Regions from separate parts of the Nesterenkonia sp. K-15-9-6 genome, predicted to be linked through region 2. Evidence: riboswitches for the same ligand, from Rfam matches in the RefSeq annotation. Region 2 holds a riboswitch; the other holds the start of a gene.
The links. A riboswitch is a leader RNA that binds a small molecule or an ion and turns the genes downstream of it on or off. The one in region 2 is predicted to bind thiamine pyrophosphate.

Region 1 (15,848 bases), on a different contig from region 2:
TCGATGCGACCCACCGTGACAGTGGAATCGGCACCGCGCTGCTCGCCCATGCGATCAAGGATCACGCCGTCACCACGGTTGATGTGAACGAGCAGAACGCCTCGGCCGCGGGCTTCTACGCTCACCGTGGATTCGAGGTCGTCGGTCGCAGCGAGACCGACGAAGCCGGTCGGCCGTACCCGTTGCTCCACCTGAGGCTCAGCAGGCCTGCCTGATCCCTGATCCTCCAGCCCACGGAACCGCCGCGCCGATCACGGCCACACCTCATACGAGATCACATCACACGACACGATCTGAGCCCGACCAGTGGGTCACCCGCGCAGCACCGCGTCGAGGAGCCCGGGGAAGCGAGCGTCCAGGTCCTCACGGCGCAGGGAGCTGCGGATGGCGGTGCCGGCGTAGCGCTGTCGGATGATCCCGGCATCGCGCAGCACCCGGAAGTGATGCGTGGAGGTGGACTTGGACACCGGCAGATCGAAGGCGATGCACGCCTGGTCCTCGTGGCCGACGTCAAGCTGAGCGACGATGGTGCGCCGGACCGGATCGGCCAGCGCGGAGAGGACGGCGTCGAGGGTCAGCTCCTCGACTCCGGGATGTTCCAGCGTGCGCATGGGTGCCCTCCCTCACGTTGATGACGTCATGGTTCCCTCAGCGGCCCTGCAGTTGTATGGTACCTGTCGTAGTACGAGGACTCTCGTACAAATCTGGCTTCGCAGGAAGGACCGCCATGACGCGCGCACTCTTCGACCCCCTCACGCTGCGCGGACTCGAGATCCGCAACCGCATCTGGATTCCGCCGATGTGCCAGTACGCGGTGGACGCCCAGGACGGCGTCCCCACCGACTGGCACCTGATGCACCTGGGCTCCCTGGCCCGCGGCGGCGCCGGCCTGGTCACCGTGGAAGCCACCGGCGTGTCCCCGGAGGGGCGCATCAGCCCGGAGGACCTGGGGCTGTGGAACGACGAGCAGGCCCAGGCCTTCCGGCGTCTGACCGCGATGATCCACTCACAGGGTGCGGCCGCGGCCATCCAGTTGGCCCACGCCGGCCGCAAGGCCTCCACCTGGCGGGCCTGGGGCGACCACCCCGAGGGCAATGTGCCGGCCGAGCGCGGCGGCTGGCAGCCGGTCGGTCCCTCGCCGAGGGCCTATGACGGCCTGGCGGTGCCCACCGAGCTGACGGCGGAGGGGATCGCCGACGTCGTCGTCGCCTTCACCGCGGCCGCCCGCCGCGCCGTGGACGCCGGCTTCGACGTCCTGGAGATCCACGGGGCGCACGGCTACCTGCTCCATGAGTTCCTCTCCCCGCTGTCCAATGAGCGCACCGACGCCTACGGCGGTTCCCTGGAGAACCGGGCGCGGCTGCTGCTGGAGGTGGTGGACGCCGTCCGCGCCGAGGTGGGCGAGCAGGTGCCGATGATCGTGCGGCTCTCTGCCACCGACTGGGTCCAGGGCGGCTGGGACCTCCCGCAGACGGAGGCCGTGTCCTCCTGGCTGGGCGAGCACGGGGTGGACATGATCTCGGTGTCCTCCGGCGGGAACGTCCCGGCCGAGATCCCCGTGGGCCCGGGCTATCAGCTGCCGTTCGCGACGTCGATCAAGGAGGCCACGGGGCTTCCGGTGGCCGCGGTCGGGATGATCGATGACCCGTTCCAGGCCGAGCAGATCGTGGCACTGGGCCAGTCCGACGTGGTGCTGGTGGGCCGCGAGTCCCTGCGCGACCCCAACTTCCCCATCCGGGCGGCCGAGGCGCTGCGCTACGACATGCCGTACAAGCCGGCGCCCTACGAGCGCGCCTACCGCTGAGCGGTGGCCGCCTCGGTGTGCGCGACGATCACCGGGACGATCCGATCCCACTGGTGGCGCGGCACGATCTCATGACCCATGCCCGGCACTTCGATGAGTCGGGCTCCCGGGATCTCCGCGGCGAGCGCGCGGCCGTGCCCGAGTGGCAGCAGCGGGTCCTCCTCCCCGTGGAGGACCAGAGTGGGCGCGGTGATCTCCGCCAGGCGGTGTCGCCAGGGCTCTCCGGCTGAGACGAGGAACGGGTTCGTCATCATGGCTTCGAGGTCGACGGCGCGGTCCACGGTCTTCTCGGCGATCTGCCGCGCCTGCGCCTCGTCGAAGGGGCGGGAGGCCGCGGCGAACGGACGCTCCTCCTCGATCAGGCGGTCGACGGCGGCTTCGCGGTCGGACCAGTCCGGCGGCGGGGCGTCACCGGCGGCGGAGAACCACGCGCGCAGCTCCTCGGTCATCGGGGGCAGATCGGCGGCCTCATGACCCGGTCCGCCGGGGGTCCCCGCCATGAGCGTCAGCGTGGCGACCTGCCCCGGGTGGTCCAGGGCCATCACCTGGGCCACCGCGGCCCCGCCGGAGACTCCGATGAGGTGCGCCCGCGGCGTCTCGAGGGCATCGAGCAGCGCACTGACGTCCTCCACGGCATCGGCCATTCCATAGCCAGGCTCCCCGGCTGGGCTCGTGGTGGACAGGCCGGCGTCGCGGCTGTCCACGCGGACCACGCAGCGGCCCGCGTCGACGAAGCGCCAGACCAGGTCGTCGTGCCACGCCACGAGGCACTGTCCCGCACCGTGCATCAGCAGCAGCGTGGGGTCGTCGGGATCCCCGTGGATCTCGCAGGCGAGCGTCACGCCGTTGGCGACGATCCGCTCCTCACGCATGTCAGGCCGCGCGGACGGAGACGATCTCCCCGGTGTCCACGTCCATCGTGACGATCGTGGGGGAGCCGGAGTTCAGCAGCTCCCGCTCCTGGGCGCTCAGGGTCCCGGGAGCACCGGCGACCTCCGGGACGGTGACGTCGGTGATCTGGCTGGAGGCGAGGTCCACCGTGACGAAGAGATCGTCGTCGGTGTCCAGCAACGCCTGCTTCTCCGGGCTCAGCGAGGCCGTCACGGCGTCGGGGCCCTCCTGCTGGGAGACGACGGCGGCAGACCCGCCGAACACGGCGGTCAGGCCCAGGGCGGCGGCGATCGCGGCGAAGCGGCGCGGCATCACGTTCTCAGCATCAGCACTCATCAGTTCCCCCTTCGAACTGACTGTACCGGATCACAGCGGCGTCACATAGGCCCCTGAGATCCCTCCGTCGACGAGGAATTCGCTGGCGGTGATGAAGGAGGCGTCGTCGGAGGCCAGGAAGGCGACGGCGGCCGCCAGCTCCTCCGGCTCGGCGAAGCGCCCCACGGGCACATGCACCAGCCGGCGGGCCGCCCGCTCCGGGTCCTCGGCGAAGAGCTTCTGCAGCAGCGGGGTGTTCACCGGGCCGGGGCACAGCGCGTTGACGCGGATACCCTGCCGGGCGAACTCCACGCCCAGCTCCCGGCTCATGGAGAGCACCCCGCCCTTGGAGGCCGAGTAGCTGATCTGACTGGTGGCCGCCCCCATCACCGCCACGAAGGAGGCGGTGTTGATGATCGATCCCCTCCCCTGGGCCTGCATATAGGGGATCACCTGTTTGCAGCAGTGGAAGATGCTGGTCAGGTTGACCTCCTGGACCTTGCGCCAGGCGTCGATGCCGGTCTCTAGGATGGAGCCGTCCTCCGGCGGTGAGATGCCCACGTTGTTGAAGGCGATGTCCACAGCCCCGAAGCGTTCCTGCGCCGTCGCGAACAGCGCGGCGACCTGCTGTTCGTCGGTGACGTCGGTGGGCAGGAACAGCCCGCCCACCTCGTCGGCGATCTGCTCGCCCTGAGCCGGATCGCAGACGTCGGCGATGACGACGGTCGCCCCTTCATGGGCCAGGCGCCGCACCGTGGCGAGCCCGATGCCGGAGGCCCCGCCGGTGACGGTGGCGACCCGGCCCGCGAGCCTGTTGGTGACCAGCCCACCGTAGGGGGCCTGCTCCTGCGTCTGTGTCATGACTGCTCCTCTGTCGCGATGAAGACGTTCTTCACCTCAGTGAAGGACTCCAGGGCGTCCGGGCCGAGCTCACGGCCGATCCCGGAGGCCTTGAACCCTCCGAAGGGGGTGGTGTACCGCACCGAGGCATGGGAGTTCACCGAGAGGTTTCCGGCCTCCACGGCCCGGGACACCCGCAGGGCGCGGCCGACGTCACGGGTCCAGATGGAGCCGGAGAGTCCGTAGTCGGAGTCGTTGGCGATGCGGATCGCATCGGCCTCGTCCTCGAAGGGCACGACGGCGACCACCGGCCCGAAGACTTCCTCGGTGAGCAGACGGTCGTGTGGGTCCCGGGGCATCACCACCGTGGGCGGGAACCAGTGGCCCGGGCCGGTCGGCGCCTCGCCCTGGACGAGGAGGTCAGCACGGGCAGAGCCGTCGGGGTTCTGCAGGAACCCGGCCACCCGGTCCCGGTGCGCCGCCGAGATGAGCGGGCCCATCACCGTGTCCTCGCGGCGGGGATCCCCCACCCGGACCTCGCGGACCGCAGGCTCCAGCAGCTCCAGGAACCGGTCCAGCACGCGGCGCTGCACCAGGATCCTGGAGCGGGCGCAGCAGTCCTGGCCTGCATTGTCGAAGACCCCGCCCGGTGCGCGGGCGGCCGCCTCCTGAACGTCGGCGTCGGCGAAGACGATGTTCGCGCTCTTGCCGCCCAGCTCCAGGGTCACCCGGGTCAGCTGTTCGGCGCAGCCGGCCATGATCCGCTTCCCCACCGTGGTGGAGCCGGTGAACACCACCTTCTTCACCTGCGGGTGGGTCACGAAGCGCTCCCCGACGACGGCGCCCCGACCCGGCAGCACGGTGAGCACCCCCTCCGGGATGTCCGCCTCCAGGGCGAGCTCGCCGAGCCGGATCGCGGTCAGCGGCGTCAGCTCGGCGGGCTTGAGGACCACGGTGTTCCCGGCCGCCAGGGCGGGGGCGAGACCCCAGCCGGCGATCGGCATGGGGAAGTTCCAGGGCACGATGACCCCCACCACTCCCAGCGGCTCCCGGAAGGTGATGTCCACCCCGCCGGCGACGGGGATCTGGCGTCCGAAGTTCCGCTCCGGGGCGGCCGCGTAGTACTCCAGCACGTCCCGGACGTTGCCGGCCTCCCACCGGGCGTTGGTGAGGGTGTGCCCGCTGTTGGCGACCTCCAGGGCGGCCAGGTTCTCGAGGTCGTCGTCGACGAGCCGCGCGAAGCGGCGCAGCAGCCGAGCCCGGTCCGCCGGGGCGACGTCCCGCCAGGCGGGGTAGGCCGCGGCCGCGGCGGCGATGGCGGCGTCGGTCTGCTCCTGCTCGGCGAGCTCGATCTCGCTCACCACCTCACCGGTGGCGGGATTGATCACAGCATGGACGGTCATACGGCGGCCTCCTGGCGCACGGCGTCGATGAATCCTTCGAAGAGTCGGAGGTCCTGCGGGTTCTCCTCCGGGTGGAACTGGACGCCGAGCACCCAGCCGGGGGCCTGTGGCATCTCCACGATCTCCACGGTCCCGTCGGCGGCCCGGCCGGTGACCCGCAGGCCCCCGCCGAGCTGGTCGACGCTCTGGTGGTGATAGCACGGCGAGCTCGCGGCCCCTCCGAGCAGTTCGGCGGCCAGGGAGCCGGGCTCCACTTGGAACTCGACCTCTCCGTACTGGCCCGGCGCCGGCTGGTACTGCGGCCCGGCCTCCGGGACGAGGTCCGGCAGGTGCTGGTGCAGGGTGCCGCCGAGGGCCACATTGAGCACCTGCAGTCCCCGGCAGATCGCGAACAGCGGCAGCCCTCGCTCCAGGGCGGCCCGGGTGAGGGTGAGGTCGTGCTCGTCGCGGTCCGGTTGGGCGACCGTGGTCGGATGGGGCGGACGCCCGTAGTGGGCCGGGTCCACATCGGTGCCGCCGATGACGATCAGCCCGTCGAGGACGTCGAGGACGCCGACGTCGGTGCCCACCGGCGGCAGCAGCAGCGGGGTTCCGCCGGCCTCCACGACCCGGCGCACGTAGTTGCCGGGCACGATGGCTGCGGTGTCCTCCCAGACTCCCCATCGTCCCTGCTGCCAGTAGGTGGTCAGCCCGATGCGTGGACGGTCCGCCCCGGACCGCCGGCCCATAGGCGTCTCAGTGTCGTTCGAAGCCACGCCTCACCTCCCAGTCGGTGACCGCGGCCTGGAACTGCTCCAGCTCGACGTCGGCGTAGTGGGTGTAGTGGGTGACGACCTCCTCGCCGAAGAGCTCGCGGACCACCGGGGACCCGGCGAACAGGTCACGGGCCTCGGCCATGGTGGAGGGGACCTGGTCGGCGTCGGCGTCATAGGCGTTGCCCTCGATGGCCTCGGGCAGCGCGAGCTTCTGCTCCACGCCGTGCAGACCTCCGGCGAGCATCGCGGCCATGGCCAGGTAGGGGTTGGCGTCGGCGCCGGGGACCCGGTTCTCCATGCGAGCGGAGAGTCCCTCCCCGACCAGGCGCACCGCGCAGGTGCGGTTGTCCAGGCCCCACCCGATGGTGGTCGGGGCGAAGGACCCCTTGGCGAAGCGCTTGTAGGAGTTGATGTTGGGGGCGTAGAACAGCGTCATCTCCCGCATGGTGGACAGCACCCCGGCGATGAAGTGGTCGTAGAGCGGAGTGCGCCGCCCGGCCTCGGCGTCCCAGAAGGCCAGGCCGCCGTCGAGGCCGCGCAGGGACATGTGGATGTGGCAGCTGGATCCCTCCCGCGCGTTGGGCTTGGCCATGAAGGTGATCGACTGCCCCCGCTGGGAGGCCATGTGCTTGGCCGAGAGCTTGTAGAAGGTGTGGTTGTCCGCGGTGGTGACGACGTCGTCGTACTTGAAGGCGATCTCATGCTGGCCGAGGTTGCACTCCCCCTTGGCGGATTCCACCGTCATGCCCGCCTGGTACATGGCGTTGCGGATGTCCCGCAGCAGCGGCTCCACCCGCATGGATCCCAGGATGGAGTAGTCCACGTTGTACTGGTTGGCCGGGGTCAGGCCCCGATAGTCCCGCGCCGAGGCGTCCTCATAGGAGTCCTCGTACATCACGAACTCCAGCTCGGTGCCGGCCAGCGCGGTCAGCCCCAGCGCGGCGGCCTTCTCCTGCTGGGCCTTCAGCAGGGACCGTGGAGAGACGGGCACCGGGCGGCCATCCGTGGTGGCCAGGTCCACCTGCAGGATGGCGGTGCGCTCCAGGTACGGGACCCGGCGGATGGTGCCGTGGTCGAGAATGAACTCCATGTCCCCATAGCCGGTCTCCCAGCTGGTGAGCGAGTAGCCGTCCACAGTGTTCATGTCAGTGTCGACGGCGAGCAGGTAGTTGCAGGCCTCGGCTCCATGGTCCAGCACGGAGTCCAGGAAGAACTGTCCGTGGATGACCTTGCCCTGGAGGCGGCCCTGCATGTCGGTGAAGGCCAGGATGACGGAGTCGATCTGTCCTGTGGTGATCTCGTGGGCCAGCTGCGATGCGCTGAGCATGCGCTCATTGTGCGGTGCCGGCAGATGGTCGAGGTCCAGCGGGTTCATGGAGCTCCTCGGATGGTGGGCGGGCTGGCGGACAGGACGGGGGACGGTGGTCTCAGTGCAGCTGGCTCTCCTCCTTCTCCAGCAGCGCGAACTCCTCCTCCGGGGCGTCGGCCACCAGCCGGTGGCGGCTGTAGAACCAGAAGTACGCCAGGGCCAGCAGGAAGACCCCGCCGGTGATGCCGGCGGCCCGGACATCCACCACGAAGGTGGCGATCAGCGCGACGCCGGCGAGCACCAATGCGACGGACGTGGTGACCACTCCGCCCGGGGTGCGGTAGCCGCGCTCCAGCTGCGGCTCCCGGATGCGCAGCACGATGTAGCTCAGATTCAGCAACACATAGGACACCGCGGCCCCGAAGACGGCGATGTTGATCAGCAGACCGCCGTCGCCGATGACGGCGGCCAGGATGAAGCCGATGGTGCCGGGGACGATGAGCGCAACCCAGGGTGTGCGGCGGGTGGAGGTCAGCGACAGGAAGCGGGGCAGGTACCCGGCCCGGGAGAGGGCGAAGAGCTGCCGGGAGTAGGCGTAGACGATGGAGAAGAAGCTGGCGACCAGTCCGGCGAGCCCTGCGTAGTTGACGAAGGTGGCCAGCCATGACCCCTCGCCGTGTACGGCGCGCAGCGCTTCGGGCAGCGGCGATTCGGAGGCGCCCATGGCCTCGGCGCCGGCGGCCCCGGGGACCAGGACGAGCATCAGTGCGCCGAAGACCAGCAGCACCATCATGGCCACGATGATGCCCCGGGGCAGGTCCCGCTTGGGGTCGGCGGTCTCCTCGGCGGCCAGCGGCACCCCCTCGACGGCCAGGAAGAACCAGATGCCGAAGACCAGGGCACCCATGACGCCGGTGATGCCGAAGGGCAGGAAGGCGCTGGAACCGGCCGAACCATCGGCGGCGATGTCGAAGAGGTTGCTGACCTCCATATGGGGCAGCAGGCCGAACACGGTGGCTGCGAGCGCGACGACGGCGATCAGGGTGATGCCGAACATGACCTTCAGGGCCTCGCCGACGCCCCAGAGGTGGATGCCGATGAACAGCAGGTAGGCGGCCAGATAGATGGGCCAAGAGTTCGTGAGGCCGAACAGTCCGAGGGCCTCCACATAGCCTCCGATGAAGGTGGCGATGGCGGCCGGCGCGACGGCGTACTCGATGAGCACGGCCATGCCGGTGGCGAAGCCTCCCAGCGGGCCGAAGGCTCTGCGGGCGAATCCGTAGCCGGCACCGGCGGTGGGGATGGTGGAGGACATCTCTGCCAGCCCGAAGACCATGCACGTGTACATCACTCCCATGAGGACGAAGGCGATGAGCAGACCGCCCCAGCCGCCCACCGAGAGGCCGATGTTCCACCCGGAGAAGTCTCCGGAGATCACGTAGGCCACGCCGAGGCCGGCGAGCAGGATCCATCCGGCCGCCCCTCGACGCAGCTGTCGGTGCTTCATGTAGCTCTCGCCGAGGTGCGTGTAGTCCACGTGGGCTGTGGATCCTGGTGCTCGTGACATGACACCCTCTCCCAATGGACTGCTTTCAGTCCTTTGAACAGCACCACTCTGAGGTGACGCACGGCAGAGTGTCAAGAGTCAGCGAGAAGATCGCTCGCAAAATTTTCGAGAGGAGACCTTTGAATCTAGCCATATGGCATGCTGATGGCATGCCGGATGCGTCGTCCCCCGCGGAGCCCATGGCCTCGCTCACTCCTGTGCTGGGTCAGGCACGGCGCGGCAACGTGCTCGAAGAGACCATCGCCCGAGTCCTGCGCGGCATCCGACTGGGCACCTTCGCCCCAGGCGATAAGCTGCCGCCGGAGCGTGAGCTCGCCGAGTCCCTGGGCGTCTCGCGCAGCACCCTGCGCGACGCGCTGGCCGAGCTGCAGGCCGCCGGCTACCTCTCGGTGCGCCGAGGGCGCTACGGGGGCACGTTCGTCGCCGAGGAGCTGCCCGCTCCGGCGACCTCCCTCGGCGCAGAGGACGCGGCCGCCGTCGAGGATGTGCTGACCTTCCGCGGCGTCGTCGAACCGGCTGCCGCGGCCCTGGCAGCCTCCGCCACGCTGAGCACTGCGCAGCGGTCCGCCCTGGTCCAGGCCCTGGAGGTCGTGGACGCCGCCGAGGCCTCCCAGTATCGGCCACTGGATGCCCGTCTGCACTGCCTGATCGCGGACCTCTCCGGCTCGGCGATGCTGGCCGCCTCGGTGGCGGAGGCTCGCGCCGCCGCCAGCGGACTGCTGGACCGCATCCCGTTCCTAGACTCGAACATCGCCCATTCCCAGGAGCAGCATCAAGGGATCGTCTCTGCCATCCTCCAGGGCGATCCGGTACGCGCCGACGAGCTCATGCGCGAGCACCTGGAGGGCACCGCGTCATTGCTGCGCGGCTTCCTCACTGAGACCGGCTCGGCTCCTCCGTCACAGCCTTGACCTGCTCGTAGCCGCCCACCAGGTTCCGCAGCCCGGCGTCGGGATTCCGGTGGCGCAGCACCGCCAGCGCCTGCCGGGAGCGGACGCCGATCTTGCAGTAGAGCACCACGGGGCGATCCTCGCTGGCCTCGTCGAGCCCGGGGACCTCCTGGCCGTGCCACAGCTCGCCCAGCGGCACGTTGACCGCGCCGTCGACGTGCCCGGCCGCGTACTCCCACGGCTCCCGGACGTCCACCACGCCGGCGATCCGCCCGGCCTCGACGGCGGCGTGCAGCTCCCGGATGCCGATGTCCTCCGGGCCATACGGGTGCCCGGTGTAGGGATCGGTCTCCCCCTCCACCGGGTGCAGGGCCGGATCCTCCTCCACCGCGCAGGCGTCTCCAGCGGCCGCACCAGCACCCGGCCCGCCGCCCAACCCGGCGACGTCGGCGCCGATGCTGGTGACCGGCTCCCGGTCCGGGTCCGGCAGCAGCCGCACCTCACGGAAGGAGGCGGTCAGCGCGTCATAGGTCATCACCCGGCCGAGGAGGGTCTCCCCCACGCCGGCGAGGAACTTGATGGTCTCGGTGGCCATGAGCGTGCCGATGACTCCGGGCAGCACGCCCAGCACCCCGGCCTCCGCACAGGTGGGGACCTCCCCGGCGTCGGGGGCCTCCGGGTAGAGGTCCCGGTAGGTGGGGCCCCGCCCACCGGCTGGCCAGTGCGCCTCATCCGGAGCGGACCAGAACAGGCTGACCTGCCCGGCGAAGCGCAGAATGGAGCCGGAGACCAGCGGCTTGCCGGCGATCTCGCAGGCATCGGAGACCACGTAGCGGGTGGCGAAGTTGTCGGAGCCGTCCACCACGATGTCCGCGGTCTCCACCAGCGCCAGGGCGTTCTCCGGACCGATGGGCTCCCGGTGCTCGTGGACGGTGACCTCCGGGTGCAGTCCGCGCATCACCGCAGCGGCGGACTCCGTCTTCGGGCGGCCGATGGAGGCCTCCGAATGCAGGACCTGCCGGTGCAGGTTGGAGCGGTCGACCACGTCATGGTCGACGACGTCGATGGTCCCGACCCCTGCGGCGGCCAGGTAGGTGAGGATGGGCGCCCCGAGTCCGCCGGCACCGATCACCAGCACCCGGGAGTCGAGCAGACGCAGTTGCGCCTCCGGGCCGAAGCCGGTCAGCGAGAGGTGCCGCTGGAAGCGTTCCAGCTGGGTGCGGGAGAGGTCGTTGATCTGGGTCCGGCGTGTGTCAGTCAACGGAGCCGATCCTTCCTTCCATCGCGGAGGAGGCCAGGGCGTGACGACGGCGCGGGATCCGCCCCGCCCCGGCGGAGAGCCACCCGGACTCCACGGCCAGGGCCATGGCGCGTGCCATGTCCGAGGGGCGTTCGGCGCGGGTGACGGCGGAGGCCACCAGCACGGCGTCGCAGCCCAGCTCCAGGGCCAGCGCGGCCTCGGAGGCGGCGCCGACGCCGGCGTCGAGGACCACCGGCACGTTCGCCCGGGAAGCGATGAGCTCGATGTTGTGCGGGTTCAGAATCCCCAGGCCGGTGCCGATGGGGGCACCCAGGGGCATGACGGCGGCCGCGCCGGCCTGCTCCAGGCGCACGGCCGCGGCAGGGTCATCGGTGGTGTAGACCATGGGGATGAAGCCCCGGTCGGCGAGCTGCTCGGTGGCCTCGAGGGTCTCGATCACGTCCGGCAGCAGGGTGTGCTCGTCAGCGATGACCTCGATCTTGATGAGGTTCGTCTCGAGGGCCTCCCGGGCCAGCTCGGCGGTCAGCACCGCGTCCTTGACGGTGTAGCAGCCAGCCGTGTTGGGCAGCACGTCGATGCCCAGGCGCTCCAGCATGGCGAACACGCTGGTCTTGGTCTCCGGGCTGTAGCGGCGCATCGCCACCGTGGTCAGCGTGGTGCCGGAGGCGATCAGCGCCCGCTCCAGGGCCTCGAGGTCAGTGATGCCGCCGGTGCCCATGATGAGCCGGTTCTGCAGGGTGTAGTCCCCCACCTGGACGGTCGGGATGGTCGGCGCGGCCATACGGTCACCCTCCCTGCACGGCGGTGACGATCTCGATCTCCTCGCCGTGGCTCAGTTCGGTCGTGGCCCAGGCGCTGCGCGGGACGACCGCGGCGTTGACGGCCACGGCCACGCCCAGGCGCCCCCCGTCGGCGGGGGTCCCGTCCGGGTTCAGCTCACGCCCGGTGGTGTGCGCGACGGCGTCGACCACGGTGGCGCCGTCGTCGAACTTCACGTCTTCCTCATTGATGGTCACGGTGAGCATGTCTCTCACAATCCTGTGGGGGTCAGCTGGGGTGCGGTCGTCGACCGCGTGGGACTCATATGGGCCAGCATCTGCCGGTCCGCCTCGCTCAGGGCGGCCTCGCCGTCATCGCCCAGCAGCGCGGCGGCGAGCCGGGCGGCCAAGGGTGCCAGCAGGATGCCGTGTCGAGAATAGCCGGTGGAGATGACGACGTCGGGGGCCTGCTCCATCCGACCCAGGTACGGGATGTCATCCGGGGTGCCCGGCCGGGCCCGGGTGGTGATCTCCACCAGCTCCGTCTCCTTGACGCCTGGCAGGATCGCGACGGCGTCGTCGAGCAGCTCCTGCACGGAGCCGGCGTGGGTGCCGGGCAGGCCGTCCTCCCGGGAGGAGGCGCCGACGACGAGCCCGCCGTCGGCCCGTGGCACCAGGTAGACGCTGCGGCCGGCCACCGTGGCCCGGACGGTGGCGCCGACGATGTGCTGTTCGCCGGGCAGCAGCTGCCCGGGCCGGACCTTCAGGCGCAGCACGTCCCCGTGGACGGGTCGCAGATCCAGCGGGGTCTGCTCGGGCAGTCCGGCGATGTCCGCGTAGCCGAGCCCCGGCACCAGGAGGATCTTGTCGTCGGTGAGTTCGGTGCCGTCGTCGAGGGTGAGCCGGGCGCCGCCGCCCGGTGTGGGGTGCACAGCGGTGACGCGGGCCTGGATGAGATCGGCGGGCGGGCCGACGTCGGGGAACCGCGCCGCGTCCAGCGGCGCCTGCAGGGCCTGCACCGCACAGTCCGCCAGCAGCCGGGGGTCCACCTGGTGGTCGCTGGGGACGTCCCAGCCCTTGGAGATCCCGGGGGCGAGGCCGGGCTCACGACGCCGCAGCGCCGAGGAGGTCAGCGGCTCCACCTCCATGCCGTGAGCCTGCTGGACAGCCACCAGCCGGGCGACGGCGTCGCGGTCGGACCGATCGGCGGCCAGCAGGATCGTGCCGTTCTCCCGCCACCCGGTGGGGGCGTCGACGGCGGCGGCCAGCGTGGCCAGGAAAGCGGGATACTCCGCCCGAGAGGCAGTCATGAGGGGGTAGAGCCGGTCCTGGCCGTATTGCACCTCACTGATGGGGGCGAGCATGCCGGCGGCCGCGTAGCTTGCGCCCTGGGCGATGTCCGGCGCGATCACCGTGACCCGGTGCCCCTGCCGGCGCAGCTCCCACGCCGAGAGCAGCCCGACGACGCCTGCTCCCACGACGGTGACGCCCACATCTCCTCCTCACGGCGGCATGACCCGCATCGAGTCCGAGTGGTCGGCGGTTTCGCCCTCTCAGCCCGGCCAGCCCGGGCTCCCACGGAATTCCAGTTCCATTCTAGGGGGCGCCGAGGAGGTACGCCGAGCCGGGGGCATGACGAATTCTGGACGAGACCCTCAGCCCGTCGCCTCGGGATTCAGCAGCGCCGCGGCGGCGATCCGGTGCTGCGGATCTCCCGTGGTGAGCGCGAACATCCCGTAGGCCACCGGGGACGCGGCCCACAGCTCATGGCAGTGCTCGGCCAGCTGAGGCCACACGGTGCCACCGGCCTCCTCGTAGGCGTCCACCGTGACCTCGAACGCCTCCTGCCCGGCGATGGAGAACTGGTACGAGAAATCCCGTCCGGGGTCGTCCACCCGGGCGGTGGTCCAGTCCAGGATGCCGGTGATCTGCCCGGTCTCACCGAGCAGGATGTGCGCCGGGTACAGCTCCCCGTGGGTCATGACAGCACGCTGGGGCCAGAGCTCATCGGCGTCGAGCCAGGTACGCCACCGGGCCAGCAGGTCTGAAGCCACGTCGAACTCGGAGGCGACGGCGTCGATCTCCTCCTGCCAACGGGCCCGAGAGTCCTCCGGGCTGCGGACCTCCAGCCCAGCGGCGCGGGCCTCCTCGGGGTCGATGCTGTGCAGCTCGGCCAGGAGTCGGCCGAGCGCGGAGGCGAACTCATGGGACTCAGCATCCATGTGCCACTGCGGCTCCCCGCCACGCAGGGTCAGCCCCGGGTGCCCGGGCAGCGCTCGGTAGGCGATCAGCTCCTCGGAGTGCACCTCCCAGGCCGGGACGGCGACGCTCAGATGAGGGCGCACGAACTCAAGGATGCGGGCCTCCTCGTCCATGCGCGGCAGGACGTCCGGCCGGCGCGGCACCCGGAGGACCCATCGCTCTCCCGCCGCATCATGGGCGAGCGCCACGCGGAAGTCGAGGCCCGCGTCGACGATCTCGACGCCGTTCTGGTCGAGCGCCAGGCCATGCCAGACGGCCCGCTGGATGACGTCGTCGAGAGCTGAGGAGTCCATCCGTTCACGCTACTGGCGCGCTCTCTCTGCGGCAATGCGCACAGGGGCCGAAACGTGATCAGGGGTGATGCATCGTGTGCATCACCCCTGAGTGGTGGAGCGGATGACGGGAATCGAACCCGCGTCGTCGGCTTGGGAAGCCGAAGCTTTACCATTAAGCTACATCCGCGCAGAACCCGGATCCGCGGACCCGAGGAACTTCTGAGTAGAGATTATCACTCCTGGGCAGGGTGATTTCCAATCGGCCGCTACGGTGACTCTCATGGCCACCTCCCCGAGCACTGACGACGCCGACTGGGCCGCCTACTATCGGCGCACCGCCGACCGACCGCCCCGCTCCCTGCTTCGTGATGCTCTGGCGCACCTGTCCACCGCGGCCCGCCGCGCTGGCGATGTCCACCATGCGGTGGACCTGGGCTGCGGCGACGGCACCGAGACCCTTCACCTGCTGAGCGCGGGGTTCCACGTGACCGCGATCGACCGTGAGCAGACTGCGGTGGATACGGTCACCACTCGTGCCGAGGACGCGGAACTCGGTGACGGTCTCACCACCGTGTGCGCCGACCTGTGCTCAGCCGATCTGCCGCGCGTGGACTTGGTGCTGGCCTGCCTGAGTCTGCCTTTCCTGCGGGAGGACGATCTGGTCGAGGTGTGGCAACGCCTCCTCGCCTCGCTGCATCCTGGCGGGATCCTGGCCGCTCAGCTCTTCGGCGACCGGGACTCCTGGGCCACCGGCGAGACCGCCGTGGAGGGGATGACGTTCCACACCCGCGACGACGTGGAGGCATGGGTGAGTGGACTCACCGTGCTGCAACTCGACGAGCGCGAGTACGACGGTCCCAGCGGCCGGGGCCCCAAGCACTGGCATGTGTACGACGTGATTGCGCGGAAGTGATCCGGCGGTAGTGGTGGCCAGGCTGGGCTCAGGCAGCAGAGGTATGGCTCAGTGTCGTCGTCTGCTGGTCTCGTAGAGGACGGTCACGCCCCTACGGGAGCCCGGGGTGGCGTGGTGCGTTGCGATGAGGTCGACACGGCCGTGGGGCGCCGGGGTGCGCCGTCGCGTGGGCTGCCAGGCAGGCGGCAGCCCACGACGCCGCTGATCGGGATGCGCCGGTGGAGCTGCCGGCCGCTGAATGGACGGTGGCGACGGTGTTGTTGGCGGGGGATTCGGCGGCGTTCCTGTCTTCGGCGGTGCTGGGGTGTTCAGGGCTGTGGGTGGATCGTCTGTACTGGTCAGAAGTCCGTGGGACTTCAGCCGGTGGTGCCTGCGGCACAGGGCCTGCAGGTTGGGCCCGCTGGTGGGGCCTGCCGGGTAGGGGAGCCGATGGTCAAGATCGCAGCGCTGCGCCGGGATGGTGCACCCCGGTGCCTGGCAGACCCCGTCGCGGAAGATGATGGCATCGCGGAGCCGGGCCGGAGCGTAGCGGCCGGTGTAAGTGATCGAGAGGATGTCCGGAGAGACGTCCCCTGCGCCCGGCTGGTGCGGGCCGGTGGTGGCCT
Region 2 (15,848 bases):
TGGCTGAGCACTTCCACGAGGACTCCGTCGCCGCCGTCGCCGTGCGGATCGACGTCGAGCACCCTGAAGGTCTGGTCTTCGACCCGCACCAGCCCCAGCTGCGGGTCACGGACCTGGGCGCCGTGCGCGGCGACGGCGTCTTCGAGACCATGTATGCGGAGGCCGGGCGGATCCGCAAGCTCGAGGCGCATCTGGAGCGTCTGGGCCGGTCGGCCGACATCCTGGACATCGGCATCCCGCCGGCGGCCAGCTGGCGGGCCGCCGTCGAGCTGGGCCTCGAGGAGTACCGCACCCGCGGCGCCCTGCCCGAGGAGCTGACCATCAAGCTGGTGGCCACCCGTGGCGTGGAGGGCGAACCCGCCTCTGACGATCCCGCCTTCGCCGGCACCTACTGGGCGCTGCTGACCCCGGTGACCGACGCGATGCGCGCCACCCGCGGGAAGCCGGTGGCGGTGACGCTGCTGGACCGCGGCTACGACTCGACGGCGGCGGAGCGCGCACCCTGGCTGCTGCTGGGAGCCAAGTCCCTCAGCTACGCGGTGAACATGGCCTCCCTGCGCTGGGCGAAGGACCACGGCTTCGACGACGTCATCTACACCACCTCCGACGGCCAGGTCCTGGAAGGCCCGACCTCCACGGTGCTGATCGTCACCCGCGGCGCGGACGGAGCCCGCCGCCTCATCACCCCGGTGCTGGAGACCGGGATCCTCCCCGGCACCACCCAGGGCGCGATCTTCGCCGCCGCCGAGAAGGCCGGTTGGGATCTCGGCTATGGGCCGCTGACGCCGCAGGACCTGCTCGACGCCGACCACGTCTTCCTGGCCTCCTCCGTCCGGCTGGTCTCGCCGATCGCCCGGCTCGACGACGCCGAGCTGGCCGTCGACGACGAGCTGACCGCGGAGCTGATCGACCTGCTGGCCGAGGACCTGCCGGTCAGCCACCCGCTGGACTGAACGCCGCAGCCGGTACGGCTGCGCTCCGTTCGGGCACGGCCAGCCCCAGGTGGTCTCGCAGCGTAGTGCCGATGTAGTCGGTGCGGAACCGTCCGCGACGCTGAAGCTCCGGGACCACATGGTCCACGAAGTCCTCGAGGCTCCCCGGCAGGGCCGGCGGCATGAGGTTGAAGCCGTCGGCGGCGCCCGAGTCCACCCAGTGTTCGATCTCATCGGCGATCGACTCCGGCGTGCCCACCATGGTGCAGTGCCCTCCCCCGGCGGCCAGCCGGCCCAGCAGCTGCCGGACAGTGGGCCGCTCGGTGGCGATGATCCGCAGGATCGTCGCGTAGCGACCCTGCGGCCCGGTGAACTCCTCCAACGGGGGCAGCTCCGGCACGGGCGCGTCGAGCTCCCAGTCCGAGGTGTCCTGGCCGACGAACACGCTGAGCTGGCGCAGCGAGGCCTCGGTGGGCAGCAGCGCATCCAATGCGGCCTGCTGGGCGCGGGCCTCCGCCATGGTGGAGCCCACATAGGTGACCAGTCCGGGCATGATCGCCGTGCCCTGGGGGTCGCGGCCTGCGGCGGCGAGCCGGCGTCGGATGTCAGTGCTGTACTCACGCGCGGCCTCGGCGTCATAGGCGACCGCGTAGATCGCCTCCGCATGGCGGGAGGCCAGGTCTCGGCCCTGGTCCGAAGCCCCAGCCTGGAAGAGCACCGGCCGACCCTGCGGCGGGCGAGGCACGTTCAGCGGGCCGGCCACCTGAAAGTGCTCACCCTGATGATCGATGGGCGTGATGAGGCCGCCGTCGGCGTATCGCCCGTCTCGATCGTGGAGCAGGGACTCCTGCGGCCAGGAGTCCCAGAGCCGAGTGACGGCGTCGATGAACTCCTCAGCCCGTCCGTAGCGTTCGGCATGAGCGGGCATGGACGGATAGGAGTGGTTCTGCGCCTCGGCGTCGAACATGGAGGTCACCACGTTCCAGCCGATGCGCCCGCCGCTGATGTGGTCCAGGCTGGCCAGCAGCCGGGCGGCGTGGAACGGGGTCCAGAAGGTCGAAGACACGGTGCTGACCAGCCCGATCCGCTCGGTGTGCTGACTCATCGCCGACAGCAGCGTCAGCGGCTCCAGGAACCACGTGGGCCCGTCCTCGACGGCGCCGATGCCCAGCGAGTGGCCGTCGGCGAAGAACACGGCGTCCAGCTTTCCGCGCTCGGCGAGGCGTGCCAGCTCGATGTAGTGCTCGACGTCGCCGAGCCGCTCCACCGCAGAGTCCGGTGCGCGCCAGGCGGCCTTGTGGTGCCCGACGCCGAAGAGGAACAGGTTCAGCTTGACCTCCGGTGCGACCGCTCCCATGCTCAGCCCTTCACCAGCCCGCCGTCGACGATCAGATTCTGCCCCGTCACCCCGCGCGACCACGGGGAGGCGAAGAACAGGGCGGCGTCAGCCAGCTGCTCCGGGATGGTGACCTTGCGCAGCGGGGTGCCCGCGGCGATGGCGTCGAAGACCTCCTCCGGAGTGGCGGCGGAGGCGTCGGTGGTGCGCAGCAGCCCACCGGAGACCATGTTGACGGTGATGCCGTCCGGGCCGAGGTCGTCGGCGAAGGTGCGGGTCAGCGAGAGCAGCGCAGCCTTGGCCGCGGTGTAGTCGTGGTACGGCACCACCGGGTGCTGGAAGAGGTTGGTGCCGATGGTGATGACCCTGCCCTGGCCGACCTCGCGCATCCCGGCGAGGGCCGCCTGGATGAGGTTCAGCGGGCCGGTCACCGAACCGGCGAACTGCGCCTCGAACTCCTCGGCGGTGATCTCGTGGGCCTTGGAGCGGGCATCGCCGGTGAAGGCGAAGTCCACCAGGGCGTTGTTCACCACCGTGGTCACCGGTCGTCCGAAGTGCTCGGCGGAGATGCTGATCAGGCGGCGGACCTGCTCGGCGTCGCGGACGTCGGCCTGCACGGCCAGCGCGTGATCGGGGTGGGCGGCGGCGATCTCGTCGGCGGCGGCCTGCGAGGAGTGGTAGTTGACCACGACCCGGGCGCCCTCGCGCAGGAAGGCGGCGGTCAGGGCCGCGCCCAGGCCGCGGGCGCCGCCGGTGACGACGACGATCTGTTCGGCCAGCGGCAACGCGCCGTCGAGGGGGTCAGCGGTGGATTCGGTGGAAGGTGCGGTGCTGGTGGTTGCGGTGTCGGTGCTCATGCGTGCCTCTCGGATCGAGGCGAAGGCGGCCCGCGGGCGATGTGCGATGCGCCCCGGTGGTCCCATCAGGTGCGCCGCCGTGCGACGCGTGGCCGCACATGCCGGACAATCCCTTCGCCAGTGCTAACTGGATCAGGTTCGACGGGTGTCATCTCAGCCGCAGAGTGCGGCACCCCGTGTCACGGACACCATCTCAGCACATGGCGGGCGTCACAGCCAGTCCGTGAGGGACGGATGACCGCGGATCCCTGTCTGTGACGCCTTCATCCGACCGCTCCAGACGCAGGAATTCCGACCTGGCACTCGCGGCGCATCCCGTGAGCTTCCAGACACCACCGTCCGGCATCGTCAGGTCCGGCGCGGAACGTTCCTCCAAGTCTTCTCACTCGCCAATCCATGCTGCTCATGCCGACCCCGCGGCCGTTGCCCACTCCAGCGGATTCGCCGTCCGCCCCAGCACGGTTCGTCACCGTCAGATCCAGGGTCTCGCCGACCTCGAGCGTGATCCAACAATCGGGCTCGCCTGCATTAGAGGGAGCACCATGCCGCAGCACGTTGGTGACGGCCTCCTGGATCAGGCGACCGAGGTCGTGCTGGAGGACGAGCCCCACGTTCGCGGAATCCCCACGCACCAACAGTTGCGGATGATGCCCGCCCTCACGCAGTTCATTCAGGCGCAGCTCGAGGACCTCGTCCAACCCCATCTGGATACCGGCGTACTCATCTCCCGGAATCTCCTGCCGCATCGACACCACCTGATGCAGATCTGAGATCGCCGAGCCCGCAGCCTCCGAAATCGCCCGCAGGGCCGTCTCGTGGCCCTGACAATTCTCGGCCAGTCCGGCCGCTTCGCTGCGCATCCGGATCATCGTCAGCTCATGACCCAACGAGTCGTGGAGTTCATGGGCGAGCGCGCGTCTCTCGGCCTCCCTGGCCGCCTCGAGGGCCGCCTCAACAGCAACAGCACGTTCCTCAGCATCCTGCTGCCGCTCATAGGTCCGCCGGAGCAGACCCCCGACCACATAGGCGCACCCGATGCACAGTGCCCACCACACCCACATTCCAAGGTCCGATCCACTTGACGCTCGGTCCCAGACGGACAGCGTCACCCAGGACAGGGCCAGCACCAGATAGGCGCGCCGGCACCATGGCCGGGCTGAGACAGCCATAATCCCTGCGAATGAGACCGCCAGGAGCGCCCCCTCCAAGGGAGCCCCCATAAGTCCGCTCATGGCCGCGCCTCCGAGTGCGACGACGGCACCGGCCTGCGGCGCGATCCACAGCGCGCAGAAACTCAATGCCCAGGCAATGTAGGCGATCAACGTACCCTGTGCCACTGGGGACTCCAGCACGAGGATCTGCAGCACCAGGGAGATGATCAGAGCCGACCCCACGGGAATCGTTACGGACAGCAGTGCGGACCGTGGGAGCTTCTGCACCATGCTGGGAACTGGGGTTCGCACCATGTGGTCAGGCTATAGGATCGTTCCATGATTCAAGTGCTGGTGGTGGACGATCATCCCGCCATGCGCGACGCACTCAGCATCTACGTGCGATCTGCCTCCGACATGGAGCTGGTCGGCGGCCACGCCACTGGTCAGGCTGCTCTCCACCGCGTCCGGGACGACGCGCCCGACGTCGTCCTACTCGACCTCCACCTCCCGGACCACGACGGCGTCGAGATCACTCGGATCATCGTCGACACCTACCCACGCACGCGGGTGCTGGCACTGTCAGCGCTCACATCCCCAACGACTGTCGCTCATGCGATTCTCGCGGGCGCCACCGGGTACCTCAGCAAGGGCGCGACAGCACGGGAGATAGTGGCTGGCATACGCCGTGTCCACGCAGACAGGCCCATCCTGGACTCCGCTATTGCCCCCCATCTGCTGGTCAGCCCGACAGCCTCCCCTGATGCTCTTCACCGAGCAGCAACGCGGATCCTCAGCCTGGTCCCAGAGGTCCCACCCCGGGAGTTGGAGACCTTGCAGCACCTCTCCACAGGTCTCAGCAATCATGAGATCGCGCAGGCCATGACGATTAGCGAAGCCGCAGTCAAAGGACATCTGAGCCGGCTGAATCGCAGACTTGACGCTCGAGACCGCGTGCAGCTGCTCATCCGTGCTACTCAGCTGGGTCTCGTCAGACCTCGGATGTAGCCAATGGTCACCAGTATCCGCTCTTCCGCCGGGCGACGGTCACAACTTCGTCGATCCTAGAGTCCAGCCCCTCACCTGGGGCTCTCAACTCATCCGGCCAAGAAGGGACGCATGAAGACTCTCGTATCGCTCGCTTCGATAGGCGCGCTGAGCGCAGGCATGTTCACACCTACGCAGGTGGACAACACGCCCCACACGCCGCCGCCATCGGACTTCCCAGAGTCAGACAAATCTGTGGCACTGGATGTATGGAACTCACCGACTGGACAGGCCAGGGTCTCACACAATCCGAATACCGAAAACTCCTCTGTCGAACCTTCCACCCCACAATCTTCGGGGATACAGGATGAGACCGAACTGGACGAACTCTCCGCAAACGACAGCCTCACTTTCACTGTCGTCGATACGGACGAATCTGAAGAGATTGGGTCCACGGTAGACACTGAGTTGCATCTCGCGTTGAACGACGGCCTTGGGTCCACTTTCAAGGTGACCAGTCACCCCGCAGGAATGGAATTCAACTCTGTCGTCAGCGGCTCCGACGAACCTACGGCACCGGCTTTGGACCTCGACATCACATCGGAGGCAGAGCTGATCGAGAACCCTGAAGGGTACCTTCTGGAAGCCGACGAAGGAACTGTCGCGGCGTTCACCAACATCACAGCAAGTGACGCCACGGGTGAAGAAGTCGAGGCCTGGTACACCTGAGAGGACGGGATCCTCTACCAGGAATTCAACCATGATCAGGTCAGCGATTACCCCGTCTCAGTCTCCTCAGGATGGAGCTACTCCTACACGTTCTCATACGGCAAGACGAAGTACCAGGCGTCCAGCCTGGTCCGCGGTTGCTTCAATTGCTATTTTCCTATTTCCGGCGCCCCTAGGAACTATCCCAGCAATGGTCAGCTCCTGCCGCTCCGCGTAGCCGTCATCGGAAACTTCGAATGCAGAATGGGAGTGACACAGCTGCCGGATGCGAACCACAGCTTCTTCTTCAACTTCCGAACCACAACGAACCACCTGTATGGCACGGGCCATACAGTGAACTTCAGTTTCGGAGACCGCAGCGTCTTGACGGTCTACGCATCTACTCCGTCCTGGGCTGCCTGGACTCACCCTGGGGCGAGGTCTCAGTGGTCAACTTTCGCATCGAACGTGCGAAACGGATAAAGAGGGACATGAAGCCATGGAACAGCCGAGCACACATGCAATGATCACGTGGCGCAGCGCCGCCTACCCCGCCGCCTTCGTCAGTGCGATCGGTGCTTTGTGGGCACTCGTGAGCCTCCTGACGGAGCTCGGCGCCACCTGGGGGGGGCTTCGCGGGGGCGATCGGCTGGGTACCGGTGCTCATCACCGCGCCGACGGTTGTCGCGGCCGCCGCCGGGGCAGCGTCATCACTATTGCTTACCCCCGCCCTGCGGGCAGCGGCTCCCGGAGTCGCTGCGACTGTTGCGGCACTGGTCTCCGCGACGGCGGCCGGACTGCTCGCCTGGTGGCTGATCGGCGAGCGCCTGCTACCTGCCGCCCACTTCGCGGTCGCACTGGCGGTCTTCGCCGGAGTCACCCTGGCGTGGTCCACCCGGGCAGTGCAGCCCCCACGACTCGAGGCCGCACTGGCCCGCGCCGTCGTCGTCTCCTTGAAGGTCACGATCGTGCTCGCCGCGCTGGCCGCCGTCGTGGGGCTCCTGGCCGGGCCCGCACTGGAGATGACGCGGCTGCAGGCCGCCTGGATGGTGCCCTGGTTGGTGGCGAGCCTGAGCTTTCCGCTGGTGACGGTCGGGGCGGGTGTCTACGCCCTGGCCGCGGGCCGTCGCCACGTGGGGCGGACTTCTTGACCCCTCCTCCTGATCTCTGTCCCCCTTTCAGGGACCTCACTCCTTGGTGAAGCGCGTAACCCACCGCCGTCGTCCCTGAAAGGGGGACAGGGATGCCCGCGGACCAGCTCAGGGCCGGAGGGCAGCAGGGCAGGAGGACAGGGCCAGGAACCCTCAGCCCTGCGGGATCTCCCGGGCGTTGGCCAGCACCGGGAGCTTCTCCCGGGCGGAGGCCACGACGTCGGCATCGAGGTCGGCGACCAGCAGCTCCGGGGCCTCGCCGGCCTCGGCGAGCACCTCCCCGGTGGGCGAGACGATCATGGAGTGCCCCACCCCGGTGGGCGCCCCCTCCACGGCCTCGACCCCGGCCGCTGCGGGCAGGCCCTGACCGCACGCGATCACGTACTGGGTGGAGTCCAGCGCCCGGGCGCGGGCCAGCAGCCGCCACTGGTCCACCTTCCCGGGTCCGGCACCCCAGGACGCCGGCAGGATGGTGGCCAGCGCTCCGGCCCGGGCGTGGGCGGTGAACAGGTTCGGGAATCGGATGTCGTAACAGGTCGCCAGGCCGAGGAGCTCACCGTCGAGGGTGAACCGCGCCGGCTCCTCACCGGGGGCCACGGTCTTGGACTCCTGGAAGCCGAAGGCGTCATAGAGGTGGATCTTGTCGTAGGTGGCCAGCACGCCCTCGCCGTCGACCGCCAGCAGCGTATTGGTCACCCGCGCGCGGCCCTGCTCCCCCGGCTCTGCCGGGGTGAACATGCCGGCGACGATCGCTGTCCCGTGATGCCGTGCGATGTCACGCAGCCGAGCGCCCCAGGGGCCGTCCACGGGCTCGGCGACGGAGGTCAGCGTGTGCCCGAAGGCCCGCTGGACGGCTTCGGGGAAGACCACCAGCTCGGCGCCGGCTTCCGAGGCCCGGCCCGCCCACTCGTCGACGAGCTCCAGGTTCTGCCGCGGGTCCTCACCGGTGACGATCTGTGCTGCTGCGATACGCATGACACCAGCCTACGCGTCGATCCGGAGCCGGCCCCCCCCCCCTCAGAGGAACTCATCGGCGAGACGCTGCAGGTCCTCCACATGCGTGTGCCAGTCGGAGAGCTCCGCCTCCGGCATGTTGTCGTTCCCAGGCCGCATGCCCACCGCCCCGTCGAGGAGCTCACGCAGGATGTCTGCATGGCCGGCGTGCCGGGCGGTCTCCACGATGAGATGGACCACCAGCCGCCCGAGGGTCGTGCGGCCGTTCTCACCCCACCAGGGCACCTGGGCAGGCGCGTCCAGGCCCAGGTCGGCGACGGCGTCGTCGGTGGTCCGCCACGCCGTCCGGTAGAAGTCCAGCACCCAGTCCCGGCTCTCCTCCTCCGTGGCGAAGAGGTCCGCGTTGAACGCGGCGCCGTCCTCCAGCCACGGCATCGGCACCGGGCTGGGGCGCCCCAGTGGGGCCGTGAAGTACCCCATCTCCATGCTGGCCACATGTTTGACCAGGCCCAGCAGGTTCGTCCCGGTGGGGGTCAGGGGGCGGCGGGCATCATGCTCCGTCACGCCGTCGAGCTTCCAGATCATCGCCTCGCGCAGCCCGTGCAGGTACCGCAGGAGCATCTCCGCCTCAGCGTCCACATCACTCATGGCGGCACTGTAGGAGATGACGGGCCCGGGGAACAGGCTCCCCGGCCGCCGACCCGGACATCTCTGACCCGCCTCTCACCGAGCCGAAGATCACCGACCCGCCGACACAAGATCGCGGACGGCCGGGATGGATCACTCGCACCTGTCCACCCCGACCGCCCGCGACCGGTCTTCATGCCGACGACGGCCCGTCACCCGGGCCGTGCGGGATCACTCCTCGTCGGAGTCCTCCGCGTCAGTGTCCTCCTCGTCAGTGTCCTCGAGCTCCTCGGCGTCCACACCGGTGTCGGTGCCGTCGTGGCCGGCGTCGGACTCCCAGCCGACCAGCGTCCAGTCGCGGGTCTCGAACAGGCTCGGCCCGTAGTTCGCCAGACCCTCACGGAAGGCCGTGATCACGGGCCCGTTCGAGTACGCCAGGTAGTGGAAGTAGGTGCTCAGCGCCGCCTGCTCGATGGCATGGGCCTCGGCGAACCGCTCGTCGTCGTCCTCGATGCCGAAGAGCTCGCTGATCCGCTCGTCCAGCTCCTCGTCTCCCAGGCCGGTCAGGTTGCCGTCCCCAGTGGAGTAGAACTGGTTCGGGGCGCTGGTCGGGTCAGCCCCGGCCTTGCCGTAGCACATGTTGACAAGCCCGAAGTCACGGTTGCCCACGACCTCGCCGAACTGCCCGGAGCCCTGGTTGTTGATGTCCAGGTTGATGCCGACCCCGGCCGCCATGGACTGGGCGGCCTGGGTCATCGCCTGGTTGATCGGGTCATCGCCGAAGGTGTTGAACACCACCCGCAGCTCCTCGCCGTCCCGGCTGCGGTACTCGTCCCCCTCATCCTCGAAGACCCAGCCGGCCTCCTCCAGGACGTCGGCCGCACCCTCCGGGTCGTCGTCCTCCACGGGGTAGCCGTCCTCATACCGGTCATCGAACGGCATCATCAACCAAGATCCAGGGGTGTCCTCCTCCCAGTTGATGCCCTCGAACTGGATCGCCGCCAGCTGCTCCCGGTCCAGGACCCGGAAGATCGCCTCACGCACGGCGACGTCGTCGAGGGTGGTGGCATCCCCGTTCAGCACGAAGCCACAGGTCGCCATGCGCTGACCTCGGCGGATGTCATACCCCTCGTCCGACCACTCCGTCAGCTCCTCATAGCGAGGACGGGTGGCGATTCCGACGGCGTCGATCTCCCCGTTCTGGAACGCGGGGATGGTCGCGCTGGTCTCATAGGCGGCGAAGTTCAGCCGCTCCAGCACCGGCTCCTCGCCCCACCAGTTCTCGTTGGGGACCAGGGAGATCACATTCGCGGCCACGTCCATGACATCCACGGTGAAGGGACCGGCCCGGTACTCGGGCCGCACATCGTTGACGAAGCCGTCGTTGAACTCCTCCGGGGTGTCCACGTCAGGGTGGATGATGGGGCTGTCACCGGTGCTCCCCGCATTGAAGATGCTCTGCCAGGGCTGGTACATCTCCGCCATGGTGATGGTGAAGTGCCATTCGTCCTCGCCCTGCTCGATGCTCTCGATCTGGTCGTAGGCCGTCGTGGACACCAGGTCATAGCCCTCTTCGGCTCCCGAGCGGATCGCCACGGTGTGCTCGTAGGTCTCGAAGTCGATGGGCGTGCCGTCGTTCCAGACGGCCTCCGGGTTCAGCTCATAGTGCAGGAGCTGGGTGCCGTCGTCGGTGATCTCCTGCTCTGCCGAGAGGAAGTAGTCCTCGTTGAGGACGTAGTCGCCCTCGGGGTCCAGCCTCCAGGCGCTGGCAGTGTGCACCGCGCTGAGGATCTGGCGGGTGTCGGCGGCGTTGCCCGCATTGGTCAGGCCGTTGAAGTTGGGCCCGAGGTGGCCGATGGGCAGAGTCAGCTGACCACCCTCCTGCAGGTCCGCCGGGTCCTGGGCGTTGATGTCATAGACCTCCGCGAGGTCCCCGCTCAGACCCGCCTGCTCGGGTCCCCCACCCCCGCTCCCGCCGCCGTCGCCGTTGCCGCAGGCCGACAGGGCCAGCGCTCCGGCCGCCAGGACGGCCATCGGCAGCGCGGCTCGGCGCCGCGGGATCCTCGTCTTCCGGTGCTGCATAGGTGCTCTCCTCCTGTGCGATGATGCGGATGCCCACCTCCGCTGGTGGGTGCCCGCCGACGCCGCTGCGCCGGGTCGGGCACCATGACCGGCCAGGCGGGCTTCTCCTGGGCCGGATGCTCTGATGCGGACGCGCTCAGTTCACGGCCGCCTCCCGGGTGCTCAGCAGGTCCGCAGGATGATGGCAGGCGACGCGCTGATCGACGTCGTCCTCCCCGGCCAGCGGCTCCAGCACCGGCTCCACCTCCTGGCAGGACCTCCGCTTCTCCTCCGGCAGGAGGCGATACAGCGGACAGCGGGGCCGGAAGCTGCACCCGTCGGGCACATTCGTCGGCGAGGGGAGGTCCCCCTCCAGCACCAGGTGCGTCCGGGTGGACTCCACCTCCGGGTCCGGCACCGGGATGGCCGAGAGCAGCGCCTGGGTGTACGGGTGCCGCGGGCGCTCATAGATCTGCTCCACGTCACCGACCTCCACGAACCGGCCCAGGTACATGACCGCCACCCGGTCCGAGATATGCCGGACCACCGAGAGATCATGGGCGACCATCACATAGGAGAGCCCCAGCTCCGACTTCAGCCGCTGCAGCAGGTTCACCACCCCCGCCTGGATGGAGACGTCCAGGGCGGAGACGGGCTCGTCGAGCACGATCACCTTCGGGTCCAGCGCCAGGGCGCGCGCGATGCCGATGCGCTGCCGCTGCCCTCCGGAGAACGCGTTGGGGAACCGGTCCAGGTGGTCCGGCTGCAGCCCGACGATGCCGATGAGCTCCATGACCCGCCGGGAGATGCGATCGGCCTCCCAGCCCTGCGCCTGCATGGGCTCCGCCAGCAGCTCGAAGACCGTCTGCCGCGGCGACAGCGCCCCGGTGGGGTCCTGGAACACCATCTGGATGCCCGCCCGCAGCTCCTTCGGCGCCCGGTGCCGCTTCTTCGAGCCGGCCACCGTGGTGCCGTTGACGTGCAGCGTCGAACCCTCCGGCGGGTCCAGCTCCATGATCTCCAGCAACGTGGTGCTCTTGCCGGACCCGGACTCGCCCACGATGGAGAAGCACTCCGCCTCACGGACGTCGAAGCTGATGTCATCGACCGCCTGCACCACGCCCAGGCGGCGCTTCAGCAGCCGGGAGCGGAGCTCGAACCGGCGGCTCAGATGCTCGACCTGCAGCACGGTCTCCCGACTCTCGCGCGGGGTCAGCTCGATCGCGGAGGGCTGAACACGCTCGACACCGTAGACCTCCCGCGGGTCCGAGCGCAGCGCCTCCTCCAGCCGCAGGCAGGCCGCACTGTGCAGCGCCACCTGAGGCAGCGCCGCCCCGTCACCTGACGAGGAGTCGTCACGGGCCGAGGCTCCTGGTACGGGGCGCAGCACCGGCTCCTCCTGGCGGCACTGTTCGGCCGCCATCGGACAGCGCGGAGCGAACGGGCAGCCGAGCGGCGGCTGCGTCAGATTCGGCGGCTGGCCTGGGATCGTGGCCAGCGCGTGCTCCGGGGAGACGTCCAGCCGAGGCACCGCCGCGATGAGGCCCATCGTGTATGGCATGGATGGTTGGGCGAAGACCTCCCGGGTGGTGCCGCGCTCCACCGGCCGACCGGCGTACATGACCACCAGGTGGTCGGCGAGGCCGGCGACCACGCCGAGATCGTGGGTGATCATGACGATCGCCGCCCCGGTCTCCCGCTGGGCCACCTTCAGCAGCTCCAGGACCTGCGCCTGCACGGTGACGTCCAGGGCGGTGGTCGGCTCGTCGCAGATGATGACCTTCGGGTCGTTGGCCATCGCCATGGCGATCATGACGCGTTGACGCATGCCGCCGGAGAACTCATGGGGGAAGTTCTTCAGCCGTTCCTCAGGCGAGGGGATGCCCACCTTGGTCAGCAGCTCGGCGGCGCGGTCCTCCTTCTGCTGCCGAGTCATCTCCGGATGGTGGTTGCCGATGGCGTCGGTGATCTGCTGGCCGATGGACAGCACGGGGGTCAGCGAGCTCAGCGGGTCCTGGAACACCATGGAGATGGTGTTCCCCCGGTGCCGGCTCATCTGCTTGTCGCTGAGCCCGAGCACGGACTCTCCGGCGAGCACGACCTCTCCGTCCACACGGGCGGACTCGGGCAGCAGTCCCATGATGGCCATCGAGGTCACGGACTTCCCCGAACCGGACTCCCCCACGATGCCCAGGACCTCCCCGGCACGCAGGTCGAAGTCCACGCCCCGGACCGCATGCACGGTGCCGGACTCCGAAGGGAAGCGCACGTTGAGGTCCCGCACGGAGAGGACCACCTCCGGGCCCCCGGCGGTCTGCCGCCGGTCTGTCACTGCTGGCGTGGTGCTCATACTCGGGCTCGACCTCCTGCTCGCGACTCCGGATCGAGGGCGTCCCGCAGTCCGTCGTTGATCAGCATCAGCGCCACGACGATCAGCCCGAAGGCGATGACCGGCGCCCAGAACATCCATGGCTGCTGGCCGAAGACATAGCTGCGGGCCTGGTAGATGAGCAGCCCCAGCGAGGTCTCCGGCACGCTGACCCCGATGCCCAGGAAGGACAGGGAGATCTCCGCGAGGATCGCACCCCAGATGCTGGTGGTCGCGTTGATGATCGCCAGGGAGGCCAGGTTCGGGGTCAGGTGCCGCCACACGATGCGCAACGGGTGCACCCCCATGAAACGTGCCGCCTTCACGAACTCACGGTCCACGAAGGACAGGGACATCCCCCGGATGAGACGCGCTGAGGCCATCCAGCCGAAGAAGACCATGATGAACGCCAACGTCACGGGCCCGCCGTCGCGCCCGGTCATGATGATGCCGATCAGGATGATCTGCGGAAACATGATCAGCGCCTCGATGAACCACATCAGGGTGCGGTCCACCCACTTGCCGAAGTACGCCATCGCACAGCCGGCCAGCAGGGACATCAGTGGCGTCAGGATGCCGACGACCAGCCCGATCATCAGGGAGGTGCGGGTGCCCTGCGCCAGCAGCGCCACCATGTCGATGCCGGCCGAGTTCGTCCCCAGCCAGTGCTCGGCGCTCGGCCCCGTCCCCAGGTTCAGGAAGTCCTGCTCCGTGTAGTGCCACGGGGTGAGCAGATGCCCGAAGAGCGCAAACGCACCCAGCAGAGCCAGCAGGGCCACGCCGACGAGGGCCAGCCGGTTGCGCACGAACCGCCGGGCGATGAGCCGCTTCTTGCCCATCGGTTTGAACTCCACCGGCGGCTCCGGCAGCTCGTCCGCGGCGGCACGCGAGTTCTCCACGGCGCTGATCGGGGTGATGGACATGGGTCACAGCCTCACTCTCGGGTCGACCAGGGAGGTGAAGAAGTCGGCCAGCATCGCGCCGATGGCGAAGATGATGCACCCGTAGAAGACGATCGCCACCGACGCGTTGACGTCATGGGCGTGCAGGGCCCGCAGTCCCCAGGAGCCCAGCCCGTCCCAGTTGAAGACCATCTCGGCCATCACGGTTCCGGTGAACAGCGCGGGAATGGTGAAGGCGATGGACTGGGCCGTCGGCACGAAGGACACGCGCAGCGCATGCTTCCGGATCGCCTGGCTGCGGGTCAGCCCCGTGGCGCGAGCCGTGCGCACGAAGTCCGCGTTGACGAAGTCCAGCAGGTACTGGCGCTGGGAGATCTGCATGGAGGCCCAGCCGAAGAGCGTCATCGCCACGGTGGGCACCGTGTAGTGGGCCGCCATGTCCACGAACTGGTTCCAGGCCCCCTCGACGCCGATGCTGCGGAACCCGGTGACGTAGAAGATCTGCTGGCCGGCGGCCTCGTTGACCCAGATCGCCCCCCGCTGGACCAGCAGGTAGGCCACCGGCACCGGCACGATCATCGTGAAGTAGGAGTACCAGGTGCTGGCCCGGTCCCCGAACCGGTACTGCCGGGCCGCCGCGTAGACGCCGAGCAGGATTCCGATGACCATGGTCAGCACCGTGGCGACCAACGTCAGCTGGGTGGAGATCCACACCCGGATGGCGAACTCGTCGTTGACGTAGCCGCCGTTGGGAGTCCGGCCCCAGTCCCACTGGGTGAGGATTCCGGTCAGCCACACCCAGTACCGCTGGAGCGCGTTCTGGTCCGGATCAAGATCCAGCCGCCGCAGCGAGTCCTGGACGTTCGCCCGGCTGACCTCAGGATCCACCCCGCCGCCCATGATGTCCGCGAGCTGGGCCTCGGGATTGAAGAAGCTGACGGCCATGAGATAGGCCAGCGAGGTCACCGCGAAGGTCATCACGGCGTAGCGGACGGCCCGCAGAGCCAGGAACTTCAGCATCCCGCCTCCTCGACGCCTCGCGGACGGCTCCGCTGACGCGACCGCACCTCGGGAGTCGGACGCGCCGTGGTCCGCTGGACGACGCTGATCGGGATTCTCACGGACGGTTTCCTCACGTGGCTCGGCACGGCCCCGGCGGGGCGTGACGCCGTCCGCGCAGTCCGCTCCATCTGGAGGCCGTCCGGCACGATGCGGCCTCGGCCGAAGGCGTCTCTGGCCTCGGCGGAGAGGCCCCTTCCGGGGCTGAAGCCGCGGTCGGCCCGTCAGGTGACTGGCCGATCAGTCCGGTGGCGCCTTCCTCAATCATGGTGCGAGCAGCTCGAGCGGCGCAGCTGGTGTCTGTTGCAGGTGGCAACACTCTACGTCGAGAATCGAGCCCGCTGAAGAGGGTGGATGAAACTGATGCGCATGAGCATCTGGTCATCTTCAGGTCACACGGGACTCCGCCGTCGAGTCACCTCGCCAACCCCTGACGCAGGGGCCCATCTATCCTGCCTCCTGACAGCGAGCGGAGGATCTGCAACACATCTTTCGCAATTCCGCGCGAATCCGGGGGATGCCTCCTGCCGAGGACCTCGCGCCGAACCGCTCCCCGACGATGAGGTGAGCCCGGCCACATCGCCGTCGAGGAGTTGGTGGCCCTGAGCCGCCAGAACGCCCCCACGCGGCCCCCACTCGCCGCCCACGCCCTCAGCCGCTGTGAAATGTTTCACAATGTGACAGCGTGCACGGCGACGTCGGAGCGGATCCCGCCGTCACCACACGGGGTTCCATTCCCCGCTCAGAATCGCCGC

Region 1: linked by a shared signal. The riboswitch ahead of thiO (glycine oxidase ThiO) and the one ahead of SD455_RS08845 (3-oxoacyl-ACP reductase) in region 2 are both predicted to bind thiamine pyrophosphate.

The regions. Positions count from the first base shown of each region.
Region 1 covers NZ_JBQYEY010000003.1:77-15,924, reverse strand. The annotation lists gene SD455_RS02420 (acetyltransferase) at 1-215, shown strand, start outside; gene SD455_RS02415 (ArsR/SmtB family transcription factor) at 312-611, opposite strand; gene SD455_RS02410 (NADH:flavin oxidoreductase/NADH oxidase) at 728-1,804, shown strand; gene SD455_RS02405 (alpha/beta fold hydrolase) at 1,795-2,676, opposite strand; gene SD455_RS02400 (hypothetical protein) at 2,678-3,031, opposite strand; gene SD455_RS02395 (3-oxoacyl-ACP reductase) at 3,062-3,871, opposite strand; gene SD455_RS02390 (aldehyde dehydrogenase family protein) at 3,868-5,253, opposite strand; gene SD455_RS02385 (gamma-glutamyl-gamma-aminobutyrate hydrolase family protein) at 5,250-6,008, opposite strand; gene SD455_RS02380 (glutamine synthetase family protein) at 5,989-7,383, opposite strand; gene eat (ethanolamine permease) at 7,436-8,884, opposite strand; gene SD455_RS02370 (FadR/GntR family transcriptional regulator) at 9,034-9,795, shown strand; gene moeB (molybdopterin-synthase adenylyltransferase MoeB) at 9,758-11,035, opposite strand; gene SD455_RS02360 (thiazole synthase) at 11,028-11,816, opposite strand; gene thiS (sulfur carrier protein ThiS) at 11,821-12,060, opposite strand; gene thiO (glycine oxidase ThiO) at 12,066-13,286, opposite strand; TPP riboswitch at 13,276-13,382, opposite strand; gene SD455_RS02345 (macrolide 2'-phosphotransferase) at 13,449-14,348, opposite strand; tRNA gene SD455_RS02340 (tRNA-Gly) at 14,444-14,517, opposite strand; gene SD455_RS02335 (class I SAM-dependent methyltransferase) at 14,611-15,243, shown strand; partial or broken gene SD455_RS02330 (HNH endonuclease signature motif containing protein) at 15,292-15,848, opposite strand, start outside.
Region 2 covers NZ_JBQYEY010000011.1:96,209-112,056, reverse strand. The annotation lists gene SD455_RS08855 (aminotransferase class IV) at 1-953, shown strand, start outside; gene SD455_RS08850 (LLM class flavin-dependent oxidoreductase) at 934-2,289, opposite strand; gene SD455_RS08845 (3-oxoacyl-ACP reductase) at 2,292-3,125, opposite strand; TPP riboswitch at 3,217-3,312, opposite strand; gene SD455_RS08840 (sensor histidine kinase) at 3,389-4,591, opposite strand; gene SD455_RS08835 (response regulator transcription factor) at 4,616-5,284, shown strand; gene SD455_RS08830 (hypothetical protein) at 5,396-5,992, shown strand; gene SD455_RS08825 (hypothetical protein) at 6,631-7,122, shown strand; gene SD455_RS08820 (carbon-nitrogen hydrolase family protein) at 7,276-8,097, opposite strand; gene SD455_RS08815 (DinB family protein) at 8,140-8,724, opposite strand; gene SD455_RS08810 (ABC transporter family substrate-binding protein) at 8,935-10,785, opposite strand; gene SD455_RS08805 (dipeptide ABC transporter ATP-binding protein) at 10,922-13,114, opposite strand; gene SD455_RS08800 (ABC transporter permease) at 13,111-14,055, opposite strand; gene SD455_RS08795 (ABC transporter permease) at 14,059-15,054, opposite strand; gene SD455_RS08790 (ATP-binding cassette domain-containing protein) at 15,810-15,848, opposite strand, start outside.